3 regions of the Promicromonospora sp. NPDC050880 genome follow, and region 1 is predicted to be linked to each of the others. Evidence: riboswitches for the same ligand, from Rfam matches in the RefSeq annotation. Region 1 holds a riboswitch; each other region holds the start of a gene.
What was found. Region 1 has a riboswitch for cyclic di-AMP ahead of ACIBBF_RS00075 (M15 family metallopeptidase). Riboswitches for the same ligand answer to the same signal wherever they lie in the genome.
Positions count from the first base shown of each region.

Region 2: another riboswitch for cyclic di-AMP. It lies ahead of ACIBBF_RS12105 (C40 family peptidase); the one in region 1 lies ahead of ACIBBF_RS00075 (M15 family metallopeptidase).
Region 3: another riboswitch for cyclic di-AMP. It lies ahead of ACIBBF_RS08245 (C40 family peptidase); the one in region 1 lies ahead of ACIBBF_RS00075 (M15 family metallopeptidase).

Region 1 covers NZ_JBITFV010000001.1:6,857-11,209, reverse strand. The annotation lists gene ACIBBF_RS00085 (C40 family peptidase) at 1-148, opposite strand, end outside; gene ACIBBF_RS00080 (hypothetical protein) at 317-748, opposite strand; gene ACIBBF_RS00075 (M15 family metallopeptidase) at 777-1,643, opposite strand; cyclic di-AMP (ydaO/yuaA leader) riboswitch at 1,711-1,864, opposite strand; gene ACIBBF_RS00070 (SDR family NAD(P)-dependent oxidoreductase) at 1,982-2,755, opposite strand; gene ACIBBF_RS00065 (AraC family transcriptional regulator) at 2,903-3,844, shown strand; gene ACIBBF_RS00060 (hypothetical protein) at 3,965-4,353, shown strand, end outside.
Region 2 covers NZ_JBITFV010000005.1:308,126-312,478, reverse strand. The annotation lists gene ACIBBF_RS12115 (aminotransferase class I/II-fold pyridoxal phosphate-dependent enzyme) at 1-680, shown strand, start outside; gene ACIBBF_RS12110 (universal stress protein) at 753-1,724, opposite strand; gene ACIBBF_RS12105 (C40 family peptidase) at 1,881-2,627, opposite strand; cyclic di-AMP (ydaO/yuaA leader) riboswitch at 2,678-2,870, opposite strand; gene ACIBBF_RS12100 (iron dependent repressor, metal binding and dimerization domain protein) at 3,023-3,739, opposite strand; gene serC (phosphoserine transaminase) at 3,829-4,353, shown strand, end outside.
Region 3 covers NZ_JBITFV010000003.1:338,459-342,811, reverse strand. The annotation lists gene ACIBBF_RS08255 (S8 family serine peptidase) at 1-208, opposite strand, end outside; gene ACIBBF_RS08250 (hypothetical protein) at 363-1,256, opposite strand; cyclic di-AMP (ydaO/yuaA leader) riboswitch at 1,422-1,618, shown strand; gene ACIBBF_RS08245 (C40 family peptidase) at 1,620-2,351, shown strand; gene ACIBBF_RS08240 (hypothetical protein) at 2,449-3,381, opposite strand; gene ACIBBF_RS08235 (GlsB/YeaQ/YmgE family stress response membrane protein) at 3,435-3,701, opposite strand; gene ACIBBF_RS08230 (ion transporter) at 3,906-4,353, shown strand, end outside.

The DNA.
Region 1 (4,353 bases):
CGCCCTCGACCGTCGCGGCGACACCGCCGGCCGGCGCCGCCTGCGCCGGGGCGGCCACCAGGGACATCAGCAGACCGGAGCCCGCAGCCACGACGGCGCCTCGGGTGACGGCCTGCACGGCCGCCACCTGGGCGGTGGTGGTGAACAAGGGGCGGCGTACCGCCCGGTGCCTGCCCCGACCGCGTGCGGTCGGGGCAGCAGAGATCGTGGGGTCCATCAGAAGATCGGCCTTTCTGCTCGAACGAAGAACCACGCGCGGCCCGTCGGTGGGCGGCGCGCCGGCGGTCGACGCCTCGGCGTCGACGTGGCCGGCGTCCTACGTCCGGCAGATCCCCAGGGCGTGCAGGCTCGGCGCGGCCGGGCGCACCACGCCCGGCGCGGTCCGGTGGTCCGGGTACGCCAGGACGGGCGCGATCCCCTGCACCGCGGGCTCGGCGACGGCGGCCAGACCGGACGACGACGACACGACGGGGTCGGTCTGCGCCGTCGCGCGGCCGTGGTCCGAGCAGTGCGCCTCGCCGCCGTCGGACGTGGGCTCGGCGCGGTCCGCCGGGACCAGGCCGCCTGCCGGGCCGGACGCCGCCTCGACGGCTGAACCGTGATGCGCCTGCGGGTGCTCGTCGGCATGGATGCCGCACACGACCGGCCCACCCAGCACGGCGAGCACGAGGAACAGCACGGACAGCACTCCCGCCGACCCCGAACCAGGTCCGGCGAGGAGCGCACGCAGGCGACGGGTCGGGCTCATCACACCCCCGCCGTCCGCACCCGGCGGCTCATCGGGCGGCGTCCGTCACCGCGGCCGTGAACTCCCAGTGCCACGGCTCGTAGGGGCCGGCACCGCCGGCCTGGGCCCAGAGCGGGTTGTCCCACCCGTACTCGGGCGCGTTCGCCTTGAGCCAGTCCCAGCGCTCGCCGGCGTAGCCGTCGGCACAGATGTCCACCGCCAGACCCCAGCCGTGGTTCGAGGTGCCAGGGGTCGCCGTCAGGGTGGGCTTCGCCGCCTTGGCCGCGACCTGCTGCGCGTAGCTGCGGTAGCCGTCCGTGAGGCAGAGCGACTCGCCGAACTGCTCGGTGTAGGCCTGGTTGAGACGCGCCAGGGCCACCGCCGCGTCGGCGCGGATCGGCGGGTAGCCGTCCCAGAGGTCGCACAGCTCGCTGACGGGAAGCTGGCCGTTGAGACCCTCGCCCGTGGCCACGCCGTCGCAGCCGGGCAGCACCGGAGGTGCTTCGACCTGCACGGGAGCCGACTTCTCGACGGGCAGCACCGCGTCGCCAGGGACCGTGACGCCGGCGGACCGCTCGAGCGACGTGCGCTCCTGGCTCCGCGAGGCTCCGCTGCTCCGATCGGCCAGGGCCGCCGACGCCGGGCCCGCGCCCGTGAGCGCGGCCGCGCCGTCGGGCGCAGAGAGGAGGGGCTCACCGGTTCCCGGCGCGCCGAAGGAGGCGGCGGTGAACGACGTCGTCGAGGCGAGGGCGAGGCCGACGCCGAGAGTGAGGGGCAGCCGGCCCAGCATCGAGGTCCGCGGCCGCCGTGCCGGCGCGGCGTGCCGCCCCTTGCTGTGGCGCCCGCGCGTTCGCCGGGCAGGTGCCGGACGCGGCGCGAAGGACTGCGGCAGGGATCGCTCCTGCCCGTGCCTCATCGTGCTCCCCGACGTGGGGAAAGGTGTGGAGGCGCTGGCAGGTGCCCGAGGGTCTTCGATGGCATGGAACGTATCTCCCGGCGCCTGCGAGGTTAGCTGTCGGGTTCGGGTCGGAGACTGACCCGGCCGACGGACGACGTCCGCCGACTTCACCCCGAGGACACCGCAGTGCCCGGAAGTGGGTCCCCCGTCCCTGTCCTGTGGTTCGTCGGTGACTCCGGGCGGTGACAGGGCTCGGCGCCCGCCAGGACGTCCCGCCGCACGGCGGGCCGCCACGAATGTACCCCGTCTGCACCGGGATGTCACGAAAGAGTAACGGCCGCGCGTCGCCCGGCGAGCTAGAGGAAGTGCCCGCCCGCGACCTGCACCACCTGGCCGGTGATCCACCTGGCCTGGTGCGAGGCCAGGAAGACCACCGCATCGGCGATGTCGGCCGGGTCGCCGACCCGGCCCAGGGGGATCGCCGGCACGACGGCGTCCACGAGCTCGTCACTCATCCATCCGGTCTGCACCGGCCCCGGCGCCACGGCGTTGACCCGGATCCTCGGGCCGAGGTCGACGGCGGCGCCGCGCGTCAGCGACTCGAGTGCCGCCTTCGAGGTGCCGTAGGAGACCTGCCCGGGAAAGCCGCGGGCGGCGTCGGTCGAGATGTTGACGACGGAGACGCCGCCCGGTGCGGCGTCGTCGGGCAGCCGGCGCGCGAGCTCGGCGACGAGCATCGCGGGCACCACGGCGTTGACGCGGTAGGTGCGTTCGAACCCGGCCTCGCCGACGGTGTCGAACGAGTCGGACTCCTCGGCGTGCGCGGCGTTGTTCACGAGCACGTCGACCGGACCGAGCCGTGCGGTGACCTGGTCCATGAGCCGCGCGGCGGCGCCCGGCACGAGGAAGTCGGCCTCGACGGCGACGGCGCCGGGCAGGGACGCCACGAAGGCGTGGACCTCGTCGGTGGCGGCGCGCGCGTGCTCGCGGGATCCTGACGCCGAGCCGCCCACGTGGTGCACGGCCACGCGCGCACCCTGTGCGGCGAAGGCGCGGGAGACGGCTGCGCCGATGTTCATGCCGCCGCCGGTCACCAGGACGGTCTTTCCGCTCAGTCCGGGATCGATCACGGTTCGATGGTGCCATCGGGCGGTCGACCGGCACGAAAGGTTTATCCGTCCAGGTTCCACGGGGCCCACGCCCGGGCCGTGACCATCCTGTACGATCCATGGCGCCTGCCCGCGAATTCTTGACGTATCGTCCAGGAGGTGTCGTCGATGCTGGGCTTTCAGGACCCGGTGGCCGATGCGATCGGTCTGCTGCGGCCTCGCACGGTGGTCGGCCCGAGCCTCCGGGCCGTGGGCGAGTGGGCGCTGCGCTTCGAGACCTTCCTGCACGTGCGGATCGGCGGCCTGGTCCGTGGCACGTGCTGGCTGACCCTGGACGGGCACGAACCCGTGCTCCTGCGCGAGGGCGACACCTTCATGCTGGGCAACCCGCCGCCCTACGTCCTGGCCAGCACGCCCGGAGCCCGTCCGCGCCCCGCGCAGGAGGTGTGGGCGGAGGCCGTGGACGGGTTCGTGCGGATCGGCCCGGAGTCCGACCAGGACGTCTACCTCTGCGTGGGGCACATCGGGTTCGACGAGCAGAACGCGGCGCTCCTGACCGACCTGCTGCCGCCGCTCGTGATCGTCCGCGCCGCCGATCCGCACGGCGCACGGCTCGGTCAGCTCATCGACCACCTGGCCACCGAGGTCGGTTCCGCTGCCGCCGGCGGGCCGCTGGTGCAGAACCACCTCGCGCAGATCCTGCTCGTGCACATGCTGCGCGCGCACGCCGGCCAGACCGACCGGCCCACCGGCTGGCTGGGTGCGCTCAACGACGACGGCATCGGCACCGCCCTGCGCGCGGTGCACGCGGACGTGGCCCACTCCTGGAGCCTCCAGGAGCTCGCCGAGCTGAGCCACATGTCGCGTTCCGCGTTCGCCCAGTCGTTCAAGAGCCACGTCGGGGTGCCGCCCCTGGAGTACCTGATCCAGTGGCGCATGAGCCTCGCGCGCGACGCCCTTGCCCGGGACACGCTGTCGATCTCGGAGCTCGCGCGGGCCACGGGCTACCAGTCCGAGAGCGCGTTCAGCACCGCGTTCCGCCGCGTGGTCGGGGCGTCCCCCGCGAAGTTCCGGGACGAGGCACGGCGTTCGGTCACGAGCGAGGGCTGAGCAGGGCGGGTTCCCCGTCCGACGCGTGCGCGGGTGCGACCACCGGTCCGCCGCCCTGGGTGCGGACGGCATGACGAGCCGGCGGGCACGCCCGGGGCCGGGCCACTGCACAATGGAGCCATGACGACGCGGAACCCCTCCTTCATCGCTCTTGCCACGTTCACGCTCGTCGTACTCTCGGTCACCACCTGGTGGGCCCTCGGCCAGGACACGACCCAGGACGTCGACCCCGTGACCGGCGCCGTCACCGGTCCCTACGGCACGGTCCAGGTCGTCGCGTGCGTCGTCGCGCTCGTCGGCCTGGTGGTCATCGGATCCCTGCTCGTGCCGGCCTGGCTCGCGGTGCTCGGCGTCGCGCTGCCCTTCACCACGGCCTGGACGATCCAGGCCGCGGCGAGCGACGACTCGGGGCTGTGGGCGGTCGGGGCGATCCTCGTGCTGGTGGGCACGCTCGGCGGCGGCACGATCGTGGCCGCGATCACCCGTCGGCTGGTGCGCGACCGGGACGG
Region 2 (4,353 bases), on a different contig from region 1:
TCGCCCGCGCGCTCGTCTCGATGCCGGCCGCCGCACCGGACTTCCGGATCATGTGGGACAACGCCTACGCCGTCCACCACCTGACCGACGACGAGGTGACCAGTCCGAACGCCCTCGCGCTGGCCGCGGAGGCCGGCCACCCGGACCGCGTGCTCCTGTTCGCGTCCACGTCCAAGATCACGTTCGCGGGTTCGGGCGTCGCGTTCCTCGGCAGCTCGCCGGCCAACATCGCCTGGTACAAGAAGCACCTGTCGGTCGCGTCGATCGGCCCGGACAAGGTCAACCACCTGCGGCACGCCATGTTCTTCGGCTCGGCCGACGGCGTCCGCGCGCACATGCGCAAGCACCGCGAGATCCTGGCGCCCAAGTTCGAGGCGGTGGTGCAGATCCTCGCCGAGCGCCTGGGCGGGTACGGCATCGCGTCGTGGACGGAGCCGAAGGGTGGCTACTTCGTGTCGCTCGACGTCGCGCCGGGCACGGCGTCGCGCGTGGTGCAGCTCGCCAAGGAGGCGGGCATCGCGCTCACGCCGGCCGGCGCCACGCACCCGTACGGGAAGGACCCGGAGAACAAGAACGTGCGCCTCGCGCCCTCGATGCCGCCGCTGGACGAGGTCCGCGCGGCGATGGACGGCGTGGCGACGTGCGTCCTCCTGGCCGCCGCGGAGGCTGCCCGGCCCTGACCCGCCCACGCGTCAGGCGCCCAGGTCACCGGAGCGACCTGGGCGCCTGACCTGTGCAGGGCGTCGGAGAGGTCAGTCCTGGCAGTGCTTGTTGATCACCAGGACCGGGCACGCCGAGTGGTGCAGCACGGCCTGGCTGGTCGAGCCCAGCAGCAGCCCGCGGAACCCACCGCGCCCGCGTGAACCCACCACCACGAGGTCCGACGCCGTCGAGAACTCCGTGAGCAGCTCGGCCCCCGTGCCGTCGAGCACGATCCGCCGGATCCGCAGCCCAGGGTTCTCCGCCTCGTACCGGTCGACCAGCACGTCCATCCCGGCGCCGACGTCCGCCAGCACCTGCTCGCGGTCGATGGACGAGGGCAGCCACGCCAGGAACCCGGTGTTGCCGACGGGCACCCCGGTCACGGCGGTCAGCTCGGCGCCCCACGCGTTGGCCTGCACGATCGCGTGCTGCAGCGCCCGCTCGGCCTGCGGCGACCCGTCGACGCCGACGACGATGCGGCGCACCTCCCGGATCTCGGCCGCCCCGGGTGCGACGCCCGTCGGCTCCGTGCCCGACGCCGGCGTTCCGGCGTCGGCCGTGTTCCAGGGGACACCCCGGTTCGCCTCGGCTCGCAGCGGGACCACGACGACAGGACACTGCGCGTGGGCCGGCAGGGCCGACGACACCGTACCCAGCAGCCGCTCCGTGAAACCGCCCCGGCCGCGGGTGCCGACGACGGCGAGGCCGTAGTCCGCCGACAGCTCGACGAGCACGCCGGCCGCGTCGCCCGTGGCCACCTCCGTGGTGGCGCGGACCCCGGCGTCGGCGACGCGGGCCTCCGCCTCGGCAAGGACGGACTTCGCGCCCTCCTGGATGGTGGTGTCGTCGAGGGCCGCGTAGCCCCCGTCGAGCGACGCCGCCGTGAACGACGGCAGCGAGTAGCTGCACACGATGTGCAGCGACCAGCCCACGCGGTGCGCGTAAGCGGTGGCCCAGTCCAACGCGTGCAGGCTCGCGGCCGATCCGTCCACCCCGACCAGTACGACCTCGGATCGTGTCATCGCCCAGCCCTTTCCTCGGCAGTGCACCCTTGCACTCCCAACGCTACCGGCGGCGACGCCCTCATGGGACGCGGTACCAGGAACCTCATACCAGAGCGCCCGCCCGCACACCCCGGCACGGGGCGGCGGACGGGCGCTCTGTACGACCCGCGGGGGTCAGCCCATGCGGACGAACGTCGGGTTCGACTGCCAGATCGGGCGGAAGTCGACCACGGTGCCCGGCTTGGAGGCGTCGATCATGGTGTTGCCGCCGGCGTAGATGGAGACGTGGCCCGGGGTCCACATCAGGTCGCCCGGCTGCGCCTCGGAGGCCGGCACGATGGTGCCGTAGCCCGGCTGCGAGGACGACGAGTGCGGCAGCGAGATGCCGAGCTGGCCGTAGACGTACTGGGTGAAGCCGGAGCAGTCGAAGCCGCTCGGGCTGGCGCCACCGGAGACGTACGGGACGCCGATGTAGCGGCTGGCGATGGAGATCACGGAGTTGCCGATGGCCGACGCCGGGACGTCGACCGACGCGGTGGCGGTCTCCGCCGCCTCTGCTGCTGCCTCCGCGGCCTCGGCGGCGGCTGCCTCGGCGGCCTCGGCCGCCTCCTGCTCGGCGAGCTCCGCCTGGTACTCCTCGTTGTCGGCCGCCGAGATCACGGAGACCGCGGACTTCTCGACGGTCAGCTCGGCGTCCGGCGCGACGGTCACCACGGGGGCGTTGGACAGCGCCTCCCGGGCCTGCGTCGTCAGCGCGTTCAGGTCGACCGAGTTCATCTTCGCGTGGCCGGTCTCCATCGGAGCGGCCTGGGCGGCCATCGCGCCACCGAAGGTCGAGACGAGGAGTGCGCCACCGGCGGCGGCGACCGCGGTACGGCGACCGACGGCGGCGTTCTGGGCGAGCTCGGTGAGCGGAGTCACGGGGCGTCGCGCAGCCCGATGGCGTGCGCGGGTCGTACGTGCAGTCACGTAGTACCTCTCCTTGTACGCCTTCGAGGTCAGCTGTCGGGTTCGGGTGGGAGAAATCACCCGGCCGTGCACTCCCTGCGGACTGCCCGGCTTCACCCCGAGGACGCACCCTGGCGCCCGATGGTGGGTCCCCCGCCTCTGTCATGCGGTCGTCTTGGGGCCCCGGCCGGTGACAGAGTTCGGCGTCCGTCCGAGGACTCTCGCGGATGAAGCTCCGTGTGAGCGTTCCGAACGTACCGGACCTCACACCTGATGTCACGTTCCGGCAACGAATGCCATGACGTGTCGGATCTGCGGTGGCACCTTTCCGACAAAGTGGACGGTTCGGACCGGCCGTCCGCCGGTCGTCAGGCAGTGGCCACGAAGAGGTGGCGCGCCAGGTCCTCGCCGAGCTCGAGCGCGGTGTCGGCGCCGTCGACGGTCACGGTGTAGGTGCCGTCGCTGTGCTCGGCCGTGATGCGTGACCCGGGGACCAGGCCGGCGTCCGCCAGGCGTGCGAGCAGGTCGACGTCGGTCTGCAGCGGCTCGGCGATCCGGGTGAGCGACGCCGCGAGCGGCTCGCCCTTGACGCCCTTCTTCGCCGCCGCCTCGAACGCCGACGGCAGCGAGATCACACCGCTCAGGAACGGGACGTCGGTGTAGGCCTCGCCCAGCTCGGACAGCCCCGGGATCGGGTTGCCGTACGGGTCGTGGTGCGGGTGGTCGAGCAGGCCCACCAGGCGCTTCTCGACGAGGTCGCTCATGACGTGCTCCCAGCGGCAGGCCTCGACGTGCACGTGCTCCCAGTCGAGCTTGATGACGTCGGTCAGCAGGCGCTCCGCGAGGCGGTGCTTGCGCATCACGCGCATCGCCTTGTCGTGGCCCAGCTCGGTCAGCTCGAGGTGCCGGTCGCCGGTCACGATCACGAGGCCGTCACGCTCCATGCGCGCGACCGTCTGCGACACCGTGGGCCCGGAGTGCCCCAGACGCTCCGCGATGCGCGCGCGCAGAGGCGTGATGCCTTCCTCGTCGAGCTCGTAGATGGTCTTGAGATACATCTCGGTGGTGTCGATCAGATCCGTCACGTCTGCTCCCGTCGTGCGCCCAGCCGCCCAGTCGCCCTGGACACGTACGGCCCGGGCGTCGGCCCAGGTTCTAGTCTAGTTCTGTGCCACTGACAATCCCGACACAGCTGCTGCCCGCCGACGGCCGATTCGGCTCCGGCCCGTCCAAGGTACGTCCCGGCCAGGTCGATCATCTCGTGGCGAACGCGCACGTGCTCGGTACCTCACACCGGCGTCCGCCCGTGAAGGACCTGGTGCGCCGTATCCGTGAGGGTGTCACGGAGCTGCTCGGCGCGCCCGACGGGTACGAGGTCGCGCTCGGCAACGGCGGCGCCACCGCCTTCTGGGACATCGCCACGCTGTGCCTCGTCGAGCGCAAGGCGCAGCACGCCGAGTTCGGCGAGTTCGGCGGCAAGTTCGCCAGGGCCACGTCGCGCGCGCCCTTCCTGGAGCCGTCCCAGGTCATCTCCGCCGAGCCCGGTGCAGTGGCCTACCTCGCCCCGGCGGACGACGTCGACACCTACGCGACGCCGCACAACGAGACCTCGACCGGCGCGATGGCCCCGGTGGTGCGCCCGGCCGGGCCGGACGGCGCCCTCGTGCTCACCGACGCGACGTCCGGTGCGGGCGCGCTG
Region 3 (4,353 bases), on a different contig from region 1:
GGTCGACCCCGGTGTCGACCACCGCCACCACCGCGCCCTTGCCGGTGGAGACGGGCCAGGCGGCCTCCGCGTTGATCTGGTCCAGGCCCCACTGCTTGTCCCGGAACGGGTCGTTGGTGGCGGCCTGCGCACCCGGCGCCACGGCGACCAGCGCCGCCACGGCCAGTGCCGCGGAGGTGGCGGCGCCGACGAGTGACTTCCTGTTCATGTATGCCCCCATTGTTCGCACAGGGACTGGTTTGCCCCCGAACTGGGGCAAACCTAGGGCCAGCAGACCGGGATAGAACAGGGCAGTTCGGGCACTGCGGGTGAAATTTACCCAATCGCAATCAGTAGCGGCCGGGACCGCCGCGGCGCCGACGTCAGGCCCAGGCCTCCGTGAGCTCGGCCTCGTCCGACGCCTCCCGGGACAGCCTCAGTGCCGCGACAGCCGCCCCCAGCAGCAGGGCGACCACCCAGGCGCCGAGCTGGTGCCCCTCGGAGTCGATCGCCGCCGGTGCGATCTCACGCCAGACGATGCGCACGGCCAGCAGCGGGTCCTCGGTCAGCGGCGAGCCCGGCCAGATGTTCTCCTGCACGGCCAGGAGGGCCGGCCCGGCCGCCTGCAGCACCCAGACGGCACCGGCGGTCGGCAGCCACCCCAGCAGCTCGATGGGACGGCTGTCCACGGCGAGGCCGAACGCGACTCCCAGCGCCACGGCCAGGATCCACCACGTGCCCACCGGCGACACCGGATGGCCCGGGACGAAGCCCCACACCCAGGCGTCGAGGAGCACCACCGGCAGCGCCAGGGCGAGGCCGCGCAGAGGGCCGGGACCGAGCCCTGCCAGCAGCCCCGCACCGAGGCCCACGACACCGGCCACGCCGGTGACGACGAGCATCCCGAGCGGTGCGGCGTCGTCGGGCAGGCCCTCGCGGGTGACGAGCCACCAGGAGGCGCTGCCCGCGGCCCCCATGGCGAGCAGGGTGCCGGCGATCGCGGCGCACGCACCCGCGCCGGCGGACGCCGGGACGCGGGCGGTGACGCCCGCGAGGAGCCCGCCCATCAGGGCCATGACGACCAGGCCGACCACGCCGTCGTCACCCTCGAACGGAAGCGGTAGAAAGCCGGCCGGCCCCGGCGCCACACCCTCGGCCAGGCCTGTGACCTGGTAGGAGACCTGCACGATCCACGGCAGGAAACCTCCGGCCCACCAGGCGAGTGCGCTGAGGGGAACGGCCCACCAGGCGGAGATCCGATGCTCGCTGTCGCCCATGCCGCCGAACCGTAGCGGATCTATGTGATGTCGGTCATAACGCAGGAAGACCGAAACGGCGTAAATCTGCGCCTTCGTTGGGTCAGACCGTAATGCGTAACCCGATCGTGACTTTTTCGGTGAACGTGTGTACTTTGACTTCTGCTCCACCGCATCGGTGGGGCCGTGAGCCGGGCGCCGAATCCTGTCACCGGCTCATGACCAGACGTCGAGACAGGAGCGGGGGACCCACTTCCGGGCGACAGCACCATCGTCGCCCTCGGGGTGAAGCCGGACGGAAACCCCCCAGTAGCCGTGCGGCCGGGTGTGCACTCCTCACCCGAATCCGACAGCTGACCTCGCAGGCGGTACAGGAGACCTTAGGTGACGAACTCCACCCGCGGCCGGCATCGTGACAGCCGGCCCGCTCAGACACCGCTGACCATCCTCGCTCGTACCGCCACCGAGAACGCCGGCACCGTTGCCCGCCGTGGCGCCATCGCCGCCGCCGCCGGCGGCGTCCTCATCTCGACCATCGCCACCACCGCGCACGCGGCGCCCGCGATGGACCTGAAGACGGACGTCAAGACGGCCAAGCTGAACTCGACCGACCTGCAGTCCCTCACCGCCGTGGCCAAGCAGGCCGTGGCCGCAGCCCCCACCGTGACCGTCCCGGCCGACGCGAAGATGCCGATCGAGATGGAAGCCCTGGGTGCCACGGGTGCCGACGGCGAGAAGGGCGAGGGCCCCGCCGTCGTCTCCGTCGACGCACCGGACCCGATCCCGGTCGGCACGCAGGCCGTCAACATCGCCTTCAACTACCTGGGCATCACGTACGTCCTGGGCGGCGCCTCGCCGTCCGCGGGCTTCGACTGCTCGGGCCTCATCCAGTACGTGTACGCGCAGCTCGGCGTCTCGCTGCCGCACCAGTCCGGCGCGCTGCTCGGCTCCGGCTACCAGGTCACCTACCCGGAGCCCGGCGACATCGTCTGGACGCCCGGACACGTGGCCCTCTACGCGGGCGACGGCATGATCATCGAGGCCTGGGCCGCCGGCATGCCGGTCCGCTACACCGAGATGTGGCAGAACAGCCCGACCTTCATCCGCGTCGTCTGACGCTCCGCTCGTGAGGCGCCGCCTCCGTACCGGGTCCCCGCCCGGTGCCGGAGGCGGCGCCTCACGCGTTCCCGCACCGCCACACCGGCGGGCCGGCTCATCCGGGCCAGGCGCAGTGCTCCCCGACGAAGTCGTAGAAGGCGGAGCGCGCGGTGTCCGGCATCGGCACGTAGACCGTGCGCTGCGGGACGCCGTCGACGCTGGCCGACACGGGCAGGAACGTGCCGCGCTTGTCCTCGGCCACGGCGTGCACGTCGCAGCGCGCGGGGACGACGGCGAGCACGACGGCGCCGGACCGCTGCCCCGCCAGGTCACGTCCCACCCAGCCGGAGGCGCCGTCCGCCGGGTCAGGGTTGCTCATCAGGGTGGTGCCGGCGATCCGGTCGACGGTGACCGCGGGACCGCCGTCGACCGGCTCGATCCGGAGGGTGACCAGGGCGGTCAGCTCCCCGTCACGGGTCTCGACGCGCACCTCGTCGTCGACGGCGAGGCGCACGCCCGCCGCCACGGCGGCCACCGCGCAGTCCGCCTCGTGGTTGCGCGCCAGGTGGCCCACGGGGTCGCCCACGTCGTCGACGACGACCTCCGTGGGCGGTCCCGCGTCGTCCCCCTCGCCGAGGGCGAGCGTGATCGTGGCGGACGGCGCCCCGCTCACCGTGGGGGACGGCTCCGGTCGCGGTGAGCCGGCCGGGGCGGGCGTGCCCGCCGGCTCCGTGCAGCGTGCCTCGCCCAGCCCGACGTAGACGGCGCGCGTCGTCCCGGGACGCAGCACCAGCGTGCGCCCCTCCTTCGTGGGGTGGGACGGCCCGAAGCCGTCGGCACGCAACGCCCCGGACAGCAGCGTCAGGGTCTCGTCGGAGTCGTTGGTGACCTCGAGCCGGATCTCCCGGGTCGCGTACTGCTCACGTCCCTGCGCCACCGCGACGCGGAGGTGCCCGACCACGTCGTCGGGCACAGGGCCCCGGGTGGACGACGGCCCGGGGCCACCGGACGTGCATGCGACGGCGGCCGCGCCGATCAGCGTCGCCACGAGGACGACGGTGCCGGCGCGGCCGCGGTGCGTCGCGGTGCGGAGTCCCGCGATCAAGCGTTCTGACGCCGACCGAAGATCGCCTGGACGATCAGGATCACGATGATCGCGCCGATCACCGAGAACAGCCAGCTCTGCCACGACCAGAACGCGTCGAAGCTGATGTTGAAGATGAGCCCACCGAGCCAGCCGCCCAGCATGGCGCCGAGCACGCCGAGCAGCAGCGTGACCCAGAAACCGCCCGGCTGCTTGCCCGGGAGGATGATTCGGGCGATGACGCCCGCGATCAGGCCGAGGATGAGAAAGGCCCAGAAGCCCATGGCGTTTTCCTCCAGAGTGGTATGGCTTACGTGCGACTACCTCAGCACTGATCCCGCCGACTTGCCACCGGACCCGCCGAATCGGGTCTATATCGGGACATTACGCGCATCAGATCGTGATACGTCAGCGGCTATAGTTCGGCCGGGCACGCGGCGGGCAAGGCCGGGGCAGGGGGCTCCGGGCACACGAGGAGATGACGACGGATGAACCGGGAGATCGGCGCGCCGGCCGGGCGGCGGACCTGGCGGGACGCGCTTAGGGCGTTCCTCGAGCAGCGGTGGTTCACCCGGCTGGTGCTCGGCGTGATCCTGGCCAACGCCCTGGTGCTCGGCGCCGAGACGATGGTGACCGGCGCGGCGTTCGAGGTGCTGCGCGGGATCGACCACGCCATGCTCGCGTTCTTCGTGGTCGAGCTGGCGCTGCGGCTGGTCGCCACGGGACGGCGGTTCTTCCGTGACCCGTGGAACGTGTTCGACCTCGTCGTGGTCGGCGTCGCGCTGCTGCCGGCCACCGAGTCGCTGTCCGCGCTGCGTGCCCTGCGGGTGCTGCGCGTGCTGCGGGTGGTCACGGCCGTGCCGGCGCTGCGGCGCGTGGTCGACGGCATGCTGCGGGCGGTGCCGGGCATGGGCGCCGTCGGGGCGCTGCTCGTGC